2 regions of the Acidovorax sp. LjRoot129 genome follow, and region 2 is predicted to be linked to the other one. Evidence: predicted binding sites of a transcription regulator. Region 2 holds the regulator's gene; the other holds the start of a gene.
What was found. The regulator FNR, encoded in region 2, switches genes on or off when oxygen is low (the NO sensors DNR and NnrR bind a similar motif). The targets are predictions, from matches to a motif close to TTGATNNNNATCAA.
Positions count from the first base shown of each region.

Region 1: a site for FNR is predicted at 5,090-5,103, ahead of ACSQ3Q_RS11055 (universal stress protein). Genes of this name have one in related genera too.

Region 1 covers NZ_CAXUSE020000001.1:2,409,023-2,415,753, reverse strand. The annotation lists gene ACSQ3Q_RS11080 (EamA family transporter) at 1-522, opposite strand, end outside; gene ACSQ3Q_RS11075 (MarR family winged helix-turn-helix transcriptional regulator) at 603-1,118, shown strand; gene ACSQ3Q_RS11070 (SDR family NAD(P)-dependent oxidoreductase) at 1,178-1,939, shown strand; gene bktB (beta-ketothiolase BktB) at 2,032-3,216, shown strand; gene ACSQ3Q_RS11060 (tripartite tricarboxylate transporter substrate binding protein) at 3,389-4,372, shown strand; gene ACSQ3Q_RS11055 (universal stress protein) at 4,568-5,005, opposite strand; gene ACSQ3Q_RS11050 (2OG-Fe dioxygenase family protein) at 5,142-5,924, opposite strand; gene ACSQ3Q_RS11045 (hypothetical protein) at 6,096-6,626, opposite strand.
Region 2 covers NZ_CAXUSE020000001.1:1,963,011-1,969,741, reverse strand. The annotation lists gene hemN (oxygen-independent coproporphyrinogen III oxidase) at 16-1,398, opposite strand; gene fnr (fumarate/nitrate reduction transcriptional regulator Fnr) at 1,586-2,308, shown strand; gene ACSQ3Q_RS09015 (hypothetical protein) at 2,330-2,620, opposite strand; gene ACSQ3Q_RS09010 (FixH family protein) at 2,695-2,997, opposite strand; gene ccoG (cytochrome c oxidase accessory protein CcoG) at 3,071-4,516, opposite strand; gene ccoP (cytochrome-c oxidase, cbb3-type subunit III) at 4,634-5,548, opposite strand; gene ACSQ3Q_RS08995 (cbb3-type cytochrome oxidase subunit 3) at 5,573-5,710, opposite strand; gene ccoO (cytochrome-c oxidase, cbb3-type subunit II) at 5,737-6,369, opposite strand; gene ccoN (cytochrome-c oxidase, cbb3-type subunit I) at 6,386-6,731, opposite strand, start outside.

The DNA of each region.
Region 1 (6,731 bases), 450 kb from region 2:
CCGCCAGCGGCGCGACCAGAACATGCCCGCCGCCATGCACAGCGTGCCCACCAGCGCGGCGGCCACGCCCACCATGTCCCAGCGCGCACCGGGCGAGAGCAGCAGCGCTGCCATGCCCACCACACCCAAGGCCCCCGCTCCCAGCGCCACCGCGGGCGGGCGGCGGTGGTCCAGCGCCCAGGTCAAGCCCATCACCACCAGCGGCCCGATGGCGCCCACCACCGCTGCCACGCCCCCCGGCAGCCGGTAGGCCGCCACAAACAGCAGCGCCTGAAAGACGCCGATGTTCAGCGCCGCCAGCACCAACAGGCGCCACCAGCCGGTCCAGTCGCCCCAGGCCGGCCACTGGCGGCACCACAGCACCAGCAGCAGGCCGGCGGGCAGCGTGCGCAGCAGCGCGGCGGTAAAGGGCCGGTCGGGTGGCAGCAGCTCGGTGGTCACGATGTAGGTCGATCCCCAGATGACGGGGCCGATGCCGGTGACCAAGGCGTCGATCCAGGGTGTGGTGCGGGTGGTGGACATGATTTTTATCTTCAATTCAAGATAAACAACCTTACCATACAATCTTGACTTCAAGATAAAACACCGCGCAAAAGACCCTCATGGCCACCCCACGCCCACCCGATGCTGTCGACGCCATCCTCGACCAGTGGCACCGCGAGCGCCCCGACCTGGACGTCAGCCCCATGGGGCCGATTGGCCGCGTCAAGCGCTGCGCGGCGCTGCTGCAGCGCCGGCTGGACGAAACCTTTGCCGAGTTCGGCCTGAGCTTCTGGGAGTTCGACGTGCTGGCCACGCTGCGCCGCTCCGGCGCGCCCTATTGCCTGGCGCCGACCACGCTGTTTTCGACGCTGATGGTCACCTCGGGCACCATGACGCACCGCATGGGCAAGCTCGAATCGAGCGGCTGGATCGAGCGTTTGCCCAACCCGCAGGATGCGCGCAGCTCGCTGGTGCAGCTCACGCCCGTGGGCCTGGCGCTCATCGACCGTGCGGTGGAGGCGCATGTGGCCAACGAGCACCGCATCCTTGCGCCCCTCAGGGCAGCCGACCTGGCGGCGCTGGATGCCAAGCTGTCGCTGCTGCTGGCGGCACTCGAGTCGCCCACGGGCCAGTAAACCTGCCGTGGCCTCGCCGGCGCGCGTGTGGGGAACGTACCGCGCAGTAACATGGCGGGATGCCTCAAACCCATCTCTACATCCTCACCGGCGCCTCGCGCGGCATGGGCCTGGCCATGGCCCAGCAACTCCTGAAGAGCGGCAACACGCTGATCTGCATTGCACGCAGCGCCAATGTGGACCTGACCACCGAAGCCCGGGCCTCGGGCGTCACCATCGAACAATGGCAGCAGGACCTGTCTGAAGGCGAACACGCGGCGCACAAGCTGCAAAGCTGGCTCGAGGCCCGCGGCCCGCAGGTTTTTGCCAGCGCCACGCTCATCAACAACGCCGGTGTGATCCCGCGCATCGCACCGCTGTCGCACAGCGATGCCGCTGACCTGGCCAATGCACTGCGCGTGGGGCTGGAAGCGCCGATGCAGCTCACCGCGGCCTTCCTGGGCGCGACCGATGCGTGGACGGTGCCGCGCAAGGTGCTCAACATCTCCTCGGGCCTGGGCCGCCGCGCGATGGCGTCGCAGGCTGCCTACTGCGCCGCCAAGGCCGGCATGGACCACTTCACGCGCTGCGTGGCGCTGGACGAAGCCATCAAGCCCCATGGCGCCAAGGTGTGCTCGTTGGCGCCGGGCGTGATCGACACCGACATGCAGGAACAGCTGCGCGGCGCCGCGCCCGAGGCCTTCCCAGACCAGCAGAACTTTGCCAACCTCAAGTCGGGCGGGCAGCTCACATCGCCGGCCGACGCTGCGGCCCGTGTGCTGGCCTGGCTGGACCGCGCAGACTTCGGCACCAACCCCGTGGCCGACGTCAGAGACGCATAAATCGGAATGCTCCTGTTTTGATAGCTACTAGCGCTTGATAGACAAGCGCTAGCGGCCAATTTGACCTGAAATTCAACTGAAAGGACCTCCCCATGACCCGTGAAGTCGTCGTCGTCAGCGCCGTGCGCACCGCCATTGGCACCTTTGGCGGCAGCCTCAAGGATGTGCCGCCCACCGAACTCGGCGCGCTCGTGGTGCGCGAATCGCTGGCGCGCGCCAACGTGGAAGGCAAGGACGTGGGCCACGTGGTGTTTGGCCATGTGGTCAACACCGAGCCCAAGGACATGTACCTCTCGCGCGTGGCAGCCATCAATGGTGGCTGCGGTGAAGGCACGCCCGCCTACAACGTCAACCGCCTGTGCGGCTCGGGCCTGCAGGCCATCGTCAACGCCAGCCAGTCCATCCTGCTGGGCGACACCGACGTGGCCATCGGCGCCGGGGCCGAGGTGATGAGCCGCGCGCCCTTTGCCAGCCTGAACATGCGCTGGGGCGCCCGCATGGGCGACACCAAGATGGTGGACATGATGATCGGCGCACTGCACGACCCCTTCCACAACATCCACATGGGTGTGACGGCCGAGAACATCGCCGCCAAGTGGGGCATCAGCCGCGAAGACCAGGACCAGCTGGCGGTCGAAAGCCACAACCGCGCCGAACGCGCCACCCAAAACGGCGTGTTCAAGGACCAGATCGTCCCCGTCACCTTGAAGAGCAAGAAGGGCGATGTGCTGTACGCCACCGACGAGCACTTCCGCCCCAACGCGACGCTGGCCGACATGGCCAAGCTCAAGCCCGTGTTCATCAAGGAAAACGGCACCGTGACGGCCGGCAATGCGTCGGGCATCAACGACGCGGCTGCGGCCGTGGTGCTGATGGAAGCCGGCGCCGCCAAGGCACGCGGCGCCAAGCCCCTGGCGCGCCTGGTGGCCTATGCCCACGCGGGCGTGGACCCCAAGTACATGGGCATCGGCCCCGTGCCGGCCACACAGCTGGCGCTGAAAAAAGCCGGCCTCACGGTGAACGACCTCGATGTGATCGAAGCCAATGAAGCCTTTGCCGCCCAGGCCTGCGCGGTGACCAAGGACCTGGGCCTGGACCCGGCCAGGGTCAACCCCAACGGCTCGGGCATTTCGCTGGGCCACCCCATTGGCGCCACGGGTGCACTCATCACCGTGAAGGCCATCCATGAGCTGCAGCGCATCCAGGGCCGCTATGCGCTGGTGACGATGTGCATTGGTGGCGGCCAGGGCATCGCGGCAATTTTTGAGCGGATTTAAACCAAGCACAAACCACGCGCCTCGCACTACGCCATCGCCAGTGGCGATGCTGCCAACCGCGATTGGCAAGGCAGGCACTGCGGAGGATCAGCGATCATCCGCAAGCGCCGGCGCCCAGACCGGCGGGCAAAGCCGCCCACCCCTTGATCGATAGACGGAGACACCCCCCACCATGATTCGCAACCTGCTTTCCTTTACCGCGCTCGCCTTGGCCGTGGGCGCCACAGCCCACGCGCAGGCACCTGCGCCCGCAGCCGCCTACCCCACCAAGCCCATCCGCCTGATCGTGCCCTTCCCGCCCGGCGGCGGCACCGACATCCTGTCGCGTTTGGTGGCCACCAAGCTCACCGAAAGCGCCAAGTGGACCGTGGTCGCCGACAACAAGGCCGGCGCCGGCGGCACCATCGGCATTGGCGAGGCAGTAAAAGCCGCGTCCACGGGCTATGACTTGGTGATGGGCCAGAAGGACAACCTGGTGATCGGCCCGTGGCTGTACAAAAACCTGCCCTGGGATCCGACCAAGGACCTGACACCGGTGGCCCACGTGGCCTATACGCCCGTGGTCATCGCCACCAGCGTCAACTCCAAGTACAAGACCCTGGCCGACGTCGTGGCCGCCGCCAAGGCTGCGCCCGCCACCATCACCTATGGCTCGCCTGGCAACGGCACGTCCATCCACCTGGCCGGACACCTGTTCGAGCAGGCCGCGGGCGTCAAGCTCAGCCACATCCCGTACAAGGGCTCCAACCCGGCGTTGATGGATGCGCTGTCGGGCAACGTGGACCTGTTGGTGTCCTCCCTGCCCTCGGCCATGGGCCAGATCAAGGCCGGCAAGCTGCGTCCGCTGGCGGTGACGTCCGCCAAGCGCAGTTCGTCGCTGCCCGACGTTCCCACGGTCGCCGAGTCGGGTTTCAAGGGCTTTGACGTGAGCACCTGGTACGGCGTGTTTGCCCCGGCCGGCACGCCCGCCAGCGTGGTGAGCGCGGTCAACGCCGAGATCAACAAACTGCTGGCCAGCGCCGACATGAAGGCCGCCATCCACGCCCAGGGCGCCGAGCCCGAAGCCATGTCGCCCGCGCAATTGGGCACGCTGGTCAAGACCGAATACGTGCAGTGGAAGGGCATCGTCGAGGCTTCTGGCGCAAAGATTGAATGACCCCCTGAGGCGCTTCGCGCCTTCCCCCAAGGGGGACGCACCCGGTGGCTTGGCAAAGCCAATTCCATGGGTGCACTGGCGCACGGCGTGCCAGTTTCCATGGCTGTAGCGAGGGTTGGAGCCATCGAAAATGGCAACAAAAAACGGCTCCTTTTGGAGCCGTTTTTTTATGGAGCGATGGGACGCAGTTGCAACTCAGGTGCGGACCACCAGAACCGGGATGTGGACGGCGGCCAGCACACGCTGGGTGACGCTGCCCAGCACCAGCTTTTCTAGCCCACGGCGGCCGTGCGAGCCCATCACGATCAGGTCGGCGCCCGTGGTCTCCAGGGCGCGCAGGATGCCTTCGTGCACCGCGTGGCCTTCGCCGACCATGGTGGTCACGGGCACACCGGCCTCGGTCATGGCTTTTCTGGTGACCTCCAGGGCGCTGTTGGCCTCGGCGGTGGCCGCGTTGATGTACTGCGCCTGTCCGTACGCAAAATCAGCGCCTACACCGGTAAAGGGATACGGGTCGACCACATACACCGCGGTCACGGTGCTGCCAAAGGTCTTGGCCAGCGCAGCCGCCTTGGACACGGCCTGCATCGAGGTGTCGGAGCCGTCGACTGGAACCAGAATGTGTTTGAACATGGTGCTTCTCCTTGAGTGGATGGATGGGCAGCGCGGGTGGCGCGGCCTTGAACGCCAGTGTGAACGTCCACCATACGCCGCATCTTGATTCGCATCAAATCCAGGGCAGTCAACCACACGGGCTCTGCGTCTTCGTTCAGCCGCCGCCTGCCGGCGCAACACCCACAACATCGGCACCCTGGAAATTGCCGCGCCGGCAAGTCACCACCAGCGTGTCGCGGTATCCACCGGCCGCCACCGGCTGGATGGGTGTGGACTCATGGATCATGCGCGCGTCGTCCAGCAGAAGCAACGACCAGGGCTCGGTCAGCGTGAAGCGCAGGCCGCTCGGGCCCGCGGCCTCGAACACGCGCGTCTCGCCGCCTTTAATGCCTTCGCGCCCCACCAAAAAGACGGCCACCAGGTCCACACCATCGCGGTGCGCACCCTCCGGCGTGGGCCGGCCGATGCCGTCGGTGGTGTCGATGCGGAACTGGTGCGCCTCCACAAACCACGGCGCGGGGGCGGCAGGATTGGCAAAGACGGCATCCGACACGTTGGCCAGCGCCGCCAGCAACCGCTGCCATGCGGGCTGGGCCACTGTGGACGGCTCCATGGGCGCAAACCAGCGCTCCATGCCGCCGTGCAGGGCGTTGTATTCCACCGGTTGCCAGTGCGCGCGGTGGGATGCCTGCTGCACCTGCCCGCTCTGCACCACAAAACACGCATGGCGCCGGCGCCGGTAGCGCCCGCCGTCCTTGAGAAACTCATCGGGCGGCAGGCCCGCCCAGTCGCCATTGAGCGCCATCAGCGCCGCCAGATCGCAACCGATCCAGCGCGCCACATCAGGCGGCGACAGCACCGCGTAACCGGCCTCGCGCAAGTGGCTGGCGACGTCTGTGGGCGGGGTGAATGGGGGAGAAAAGGTGACTTGGGCCATAGACGCGCGAGCTTAACCGCTGCAATGGCATCAAAAGGCACGCCGACACCAAGAGACCCAGGCGTGGGCGCGTGGAGCCGGCGTTGGAGGGAAGCCGACGCGGCCTGTGCCACCGCGGAGCGCATCGCAGCGCTCTGCATCACCCGCGCCGGCTGGCGTCAGTTGGCGGCCTCAGTCGCGGTGCCCGTGGCCCTTGCCGTGCTTGTCCTGCTTACCGTGCTTTTCGTGTTTGTCATGCTTGTCGCGCTTCTCGTGCTTGTCGTGTTTGCCTCCATGGCGATGGTCATCGTCCCAGCGGCGCTCGTCGCGCACTTGCGAGCCGCGATGGTGCGGTGGTCCACGGCGCGGTGGTGGCTCCTGCACAAAGTACACCGGCTGGTTGCAGGCGCTGTAGCGCGCGCAGTGTTTGCCCCAGTTCTTGGCGTGGCCGGGGGGCACGTACAGGTAAATCGGCGAGCGCGGCACCACCACCGCTGGTCGGTGAATGATCACGGGCTCGGCGTAAAGCACCGGGGGCGGCGGCGCGTTGCCGATGTTGATGCGGCCATACACGCCGGGTGCCAGCTCGCCCCCCACGGTGGCATTGATGTAGGTCTGCGCCTGGGCGCCGCCTGCAGCGGCCAGCAAGAGCGCTGCGGCTGCGCCGGATAAAAGCAGTCGAAGTGTGGACATCGTGGTGGTGGGGGTCGTGGTGTGGGTCATGGGATCTCCTGGAACGTGCTGTACGGCGGTGCGCAGAAAGCACGGGTGTTGGCAGGGCCGCACAACATCCGTCGCGCATCAAGTCATCCGTCTGCGGCAGAACGC
Region 2 (6,731 bases):
AACGCCAATAGCGTGTCAAATGATCCGGGAGAACCGCGCGCGGTTGCGATCGGCTTGCAGGTAGCGATCAAACACCATGGCGATCCCGCGCACAAAGAACCACCCCATGGCACTGACCGAGATGCCGTCCGGGCGGATCTCTACCAAACCTTCCTCCGCCAAGTCGGCCAGTTGCTCGATTTCCGCTGCGAAATAGCGCTTGAAGTCGATCAGCCACGCTTGTTCCAGTGATTCGAAGATCAGCTCGCCCTGGCACATCAGCGCCATGATGACGGCGCGCCGCACCAGGTCGTCGCGCGTCAGCGCAAGTCCCCGCACCACGGGCAGGCGCCCTTGATTCAGGAGGTCATAGTATTCATCCAGTGTCTTCGCGTTCTGGCTGTACGTGGCCCCTACCCTTCCAATCGCGGAGACCCCCAGGCCGATCAGGTCGCAGTCTGGCTGGGTGCTGTAGCCCTGAAAGTTGCGGTGCAGCCGGCCCTGGCGCTTGGCCACCGCCAGCGCGTCATCGGGCAAGGCAAAGTGGTCCATCCCCACGTACACATAGCCTGCTGCCATGAAGGCCTCCAGCGAGCGCGACAGCATCGACACCTTGCCCGCGCCCGTGGGCAGCTCGGCCGGGACAATGCGGCGCTGTGGTTTGAATCTCTCGGGCAGATGGGCGTACGCATACAGCGCAATGCGGTCGGGCCGTAACTGTGTCACCTGGGCCAAGGTGCGGTCGAACGACTCAGGGGTCTGGCGCGGCAGTCCATAGATGAGATCGACATTGATCGACTCAAACCCGAGCGCGCGCGCAGACGCCACCAGCGCGAACACCTGCTCGGCGGGCTGGACGCGGTGCACGGCCTTTTGCACTTCCGGGTCGAAGTCCTGCACACCAAAACTCAAGCGGTTGAAGCCCAGCTCGGCCAGTACGGCCAGGCGATCGGCATCCACGGTGCGGGGGTCCACCTCGATGGAATACTCGCCCCCCGGGGCGAGCGTGAAACTGCGCTTGAGCATGGCCATCAGCTCGCGCAGGCCCTCATCCGACAGGAAGGTGGGCGTGCCCCCGCCAAGGTGAAGCTGACTGACGACCTGCCCCTTTCCGCAATGCGCGGTGTGCAGGTCGACCTCACGCTGGAGGTAGCGCAGATAGACCTCTGCGCGCTCGTGGTGTTTGGTGATGATTTTGTTGCAGGCGCAGTAGTAGCACAGCGACTCGCAAAACGGGATATGGACGTACAGCGACAGCGGCAACGCCTTGGCAGGAGAACCCATCTGGCGGTGTTGCAGCGCGAGGGCATAGTCCTCGTCGCCAAAAGCCTCGACGAATCGGTCAGCTGTCGGGTAGGAGGTGTAACGGGGCCCCGGCACGTCGAAACGGCTCAGGAGTTCAGGGGAAGCAGCGGTCATGGGCGAATATCCTTGCGGGCATGCTCACTGTGCCGTAGGCTACCCCTACCGTCCTTGATCTACATCAAGCGATGGCGCGGACCGAAGGGCGACAATTTGATTCACATCATTCGCCACTCCGCAATGCGGAGCCCTTTCGCTCCGACTGTCGGGCGCGAATGCTCGAAAACCTACCAGCTCACGCCCCATGACTCCCCTCACCATCAAAGTCGCCTGCTCCAATTGCAACCTTCGAGAACTGTGCATGCCGGTGGGGCTGAGCGACGACCAGCTTCAGCGCATCGACGATATCGTGGCCGTGCGCCGCAAGGTCAAACGCGGCGGCACGCTGTTCCGCAGTGGCGAGACATTCACCTCGCTCTACGCTATCCGCACCGGCTTTTTCAAGACCAGCGTGGCGACCGAAGACGGGCGTGACCAGGTCACCGGCTTTCAGATGGCCGGCGAGATCATCGGCCTTGACGGCATCGTGAATGACGTGCACACCTGCGATGCCATCGCACTCGAAGACGCTGAAGTCTGTGTCATGCCCTTTGACCGCATCGAAGAGCTGTCGCGCGAGGTCACGGCCCTGCAGCACCATGTGCACAAGATCATGAGCCGCGAGATCGTGCGGGAGCACGGCGTGATGCTGCTGCTGGGCAGCATGCGGGCCGAGGAGCGCCTCGCAGCGTTCCTGTTGAACCTGGTGCAGCGCCTCCACGCCCGCGGTTTTTCCCAGTCGGAGCTCGTGCTGCGCATGACACGCGAAGAGATCGGCAGCTACCTGGGCCTCAAGCTTGAAACGGTGAGCCGGGCGTTTTCCAAGTTTGCCGAAGACGGCATCGTAGAAGTCAAGCAGCGCCATGTGCGCATCCTGGAAACCGAGGCACTCAAGCGCATCGTCAACAGCCAGCCGGCCTGCCACTGAGCAGCGTTGCGGGCCAGGGCTTCAAGAGCAGGAATTCTTGCGGCAGTCCTGCGGCCGCGCATCCGGCGAAACCGGGCAGCGGTTGAGCTCGAACGGTGACATTGCCAGCAGCGTGGTGAGGGCGCTCGAAGCCATAGTGATGGCCCAGAAAGCGAAAAACGCCAGGGTATAGACACCCTGCCGCGACAAAGCCAGTGGTTGCCCAAACCAGTGCAGATCCTGCGGATCCACCATGGCAAACACCAGCATCTCAAGGACCCCCGCCGTCAAAAAAGCGGGCCAGGCAATCCACATCAAGCGTTGCGTCCACATCGGTCTTATCTCCTTGTCATCGGCGGTGTAGCAAGCTGGCTGCACCCAGCGTTCAGCCTGCTCTCCACCGGTTTTTATCGTGGCTGGTCCTGCACCGGGGTGGCTGCATGGTTGCGGCCCTTGATCGCTGGTGCCAGGCTTTTTTCGGGGTTGGCCAGCGTCTTGTTGATCTCGATGCCCTGGCGGTAATAGTCCTCGGCCACCACGGGGTCCGGCCGGGAGACGGCCAGCCACAGCGTTACAAAGCCAGCGACGATCACGATGGCGGGGCCGGCAATGACGAGCCAGACATGGCCGAACTTCCACCACGGGGCGGGAGCCCTACCTGTGGCAGGACTTGTGGCGCTTGCGGGCCCGATGGCGGGATTGGATGGCATATCAACACTCCTCAATATCTGTTCACTCGTAGGCACCAGGTGATGCTTGAGCCGGGTGCGCCTGCGGTGCGCGCTAGCGCGGCACCAGAAAAACCGACTTCTCCGTGACTTGGGCTGCCGCGCCCACAGCCTGCACGTCAAACTGCACAGGATGCGAGCCCGAAGCGGCCGAGCCGTACGGTATCTGCAGCCGCACTGCCACCCAACGGGACTCCGCGGCGCCGATCTCCACCTCGGCTTCCGAAGCCACCTCAATCCCCTGCAGCCCGCGCGCGGCGATGCGATAACGCTGCGGCCCTTCGGTGGCGTTCATGATCTGCAGGCGGTAGATGTTCTCCAGCTTTCCGCCAGCCACGATGCGCGAGAGCGCAGCACGGTCGCGCACCACATCCACCTTTAGTGGCGTGCGCGTGACCAGGCTGGCCAGCATCGCAACGCACAGGGCGACCAGCACCGCCGCATAGATCAGCACCCGCGGCCGCAGCACGCGTCTCAGCATCTGCGAAGGGCTCCAGCGCTTCTCTACCCCGTTCTGGGTGGAGAAGCGGATGAGCCCCCGCGGGTAATGCATCTTGTCCATCACGGTGTTGCACGCGTCCACGCACAACCCGCAGCCAATGCACTCGTACTGCAGCCCCTCGCGGATGTCGATGCCTACCGGGCACACCTGGACACACAGGGTGCAGTCGATGCAGTCGCCCAGTCCCTTGGCCTTGTGATCCACTGTTTTGCTGCGCGGTCCCCGCGGCTCGCCGCGCGCCACGTCGTAGCTCACCACCAGCGTGTCCTTGTCGAACATCGCGCTTTGAAAACGCGCATAAGGACACATGTACTTGCAGACCTGCTCGCGCATGTAGCCGGCGTTGCCATAGGTGGCGAACCCGTAGAACAACACCCAGAAGAGCGCCCAGCCGCTCTGCAACGCCAGCAGCTCGCTGCCCAGCTCGCGGATGGGCACGAAATAGCCCACGAAGGTGAACCCGGTCCACACCGCGACCGCAATCCACACCACCTGCTTGAAAAACTTCTTGCGTACTTTTTCAAAGGTCCAGCCACCGTGGTCCAGCCGCAGGCGGGCACTCCGGTCGCCTTCGATCTTGTGCTCGATCCACATGAACATTTCGGTGTAGACCGTCTGCGGGCATGCAAAACCGCACCACAGCCGCCCCGCCACCGCGGTGAACAAAAAGAGCGACAGCGCCGAGATGATGAGCAGGCCCGTGAGGTAAATGAAGTCCTGCGGGTACAGCACCAGGCCAAAGATGTAGAAGCGCCGCGCGCCCAGGTCAAAGAGCACCATCTGGCGCTGCCCCCATTGCAGCCAGGGCAAGCCATAAAAGACGAGTTGCGTGAGAAACACCATGGCCCAGCGCCAGCGCGCAAACACGCCGCTGATCGAGCGCGGGTAGATCTTCTTCTGCGCCTCGTACAGGGACACCATTTCGCCCTGTGAAGACACGTCGGCTGCCACCGCTGTGATGGGGATGACCTTGCGAGTGGACTCGCTGGGGGACGTCATGGTGTTGTTGTGCCTACAGGCTGCTAAACGCGGGATGGTGGGAAGTCAGGAGACGAAGCGGATGACGGAGCTCTTGGGGCAGGCCTTCGCACCGTCCGAAAGAGCGCAGTCCTTGCGCTAGCGTGCAGCCACCTGCTTGCCAGACAGGCCCCAAACGTAGGCCGACAGCACACCAACCTGCGCTTCCGTCAGCTTGTCTGCCTGCGCCGGCATCTGGTTGACCTTGCCCTGGTTGATCATGGTGGCGATGGCCGCTTCGCCCCAGCCGTGCAGCCAGATGTCGTCTGTGAGATTGGGGGCGCCCAGCGCCTGGTTGCCCTTGCCGTCCACACCATGGCAGGCCGCACACGCGCCGAACTTGGACTTGCCCAGCGAAGCGCGCAGCGAGTCGTGCGGGCTGCCCGACAGACTCAGCACGTAGTGCGACACATTGCGCACATCATCCGGCGTGCCCACAGCTGCAGCCATGGGGGGCATGTTGCCCACGCGGCCCTTCTCGATGGTTTCGCGGATCTTGTCGGGCGTACCACCGTGCAGCCAGTCGGCGTCTGCAAGGTTCGGAAAGCCCTTGCTGCCGCGCGCGTCCGAGCCGTGGCACTGCGCGCAGTTGTTCATGAACAGGCGCTCGCCGATGGCCTGCGCTTGCGGGTCCTTGGCCACGTCCTCGGGCTTCATCGAGGCAAAACGCGCGTACAGGGGTTCCAGCTCAGCCTTGGCCTTGGCCATCTCGGCCTCGTACTCGCCCTTTTGTGTCCAGTTCAGCTGGCCGTTGAAGCTGCCCAGGCCCGGGTAGGCTGCCAGGTACGCCAGGCCGAACACGATGGTGATGACAAACAGCCACACCCACCAGCGCGGGAGGGGGTTGTTCATCTCCACCAGGTCTTCGTCCCAGACGTGGCCGGTGGTGTTGTCGGCGGTGGCCGCCACCTTCTTGCGGCCGGCCATCCACAGCAAGATGCCGCAGGCGATGATGCCGACCAAAGTCAGCGTGGTCACAAAGACCGACCAGAAATTGCTGGTGAAGTCGCTCATGGGGTGTTCTCGTTCTGGTGAAGGTCAGTCTTGTTCAAAGGGCAGCTGCGCTGCCTCTTCAAACCGGGCCTGGTTGCGGCCGCGATAGGCCCAGACCCAGATGCCGATGAAGCAGGCCATCGAGGCCAGCGTGGCGACGATGCGCATGGTGGTGATGTCCATTGCGGATCTCCTCGGGTTTGTGTTGCTTACTTGAGCGCGCGGCCCATGACCTGCAGATAGGCCACCAGGGCGTCCATCTCGGTTTTTCCCTTGACCTCTTCAGCCGCGGCCTGGATCTGCTCGTCGGTATAGGGCACGCCCATCGTGCGCAGGGCCTTCATGCGCGGCGCCACGCTGGCCGGCTCGACCACGGTCTTTTCAAGCCAGGGGTAGGCAGGCATGTTCGACTCGGGCACCACGTCGCGCGGGTTGTTCAGGTGGATGCGGTGCCACTCGTCGCTGTACTTGCCGCCCACGCGGTGCAGGTCGGGGCCGGTGCGCTTGCTGCCCCACTGGAATGGGTGGTCGTACACGAACTCGCCTGCCACCGAGTAGTGGCCGTAGCGCAGCGTCTCGGCGCGAAACGGGCGGATCATCTGCGAGTGGCAGTTGTAGCAACCCTCCCGCAGGTAGATGTCGCGCCCGACCAGTTGCGTGGCGGTGTAGGGCTCCACACCCTTGACGGCCTCGGTGGTGGACTTCTGAAAGAACAAGGGCACGATCTCCACCAGGCCGCCAATGGCGATCACCAGCAGGATCAGCACGATCATCAAAAAGTTGTTGGTCTCGATCTTCTCGTGGGAGAAGCCAGTGGACGAAGGCGTGTTGTTGTTGGACATGATGGAATCCTTCGGCTCAGGCGTGGGCAACGTTCACGGCCGGAATGGCGACCTTGACCGAGCGGCCCGAGATGGCGGTGACCCACACGTTCCAGGCCATGATCAGCATGCCGGCCAGGTACAGCAGCCCCCCAGCGGCGCGGACCACGTAGAAGGGATAGGTCGCCTTCACGCTCTCGACAAAGGTGTAGGTGAGCGTGCCATCGGGGTTGATGGCGCGCCACATCAGGCCCTGCATCACACCGGCGATCCACATCGCGGCGATGTACAGAACGATGCCGATGGTGGCGAGCCAGAAGTGCAGCTCGATCGCCGGGATGGAGTGCATCTTGTCGCGGCCGAACAGGCGCGGCACCAGGTAG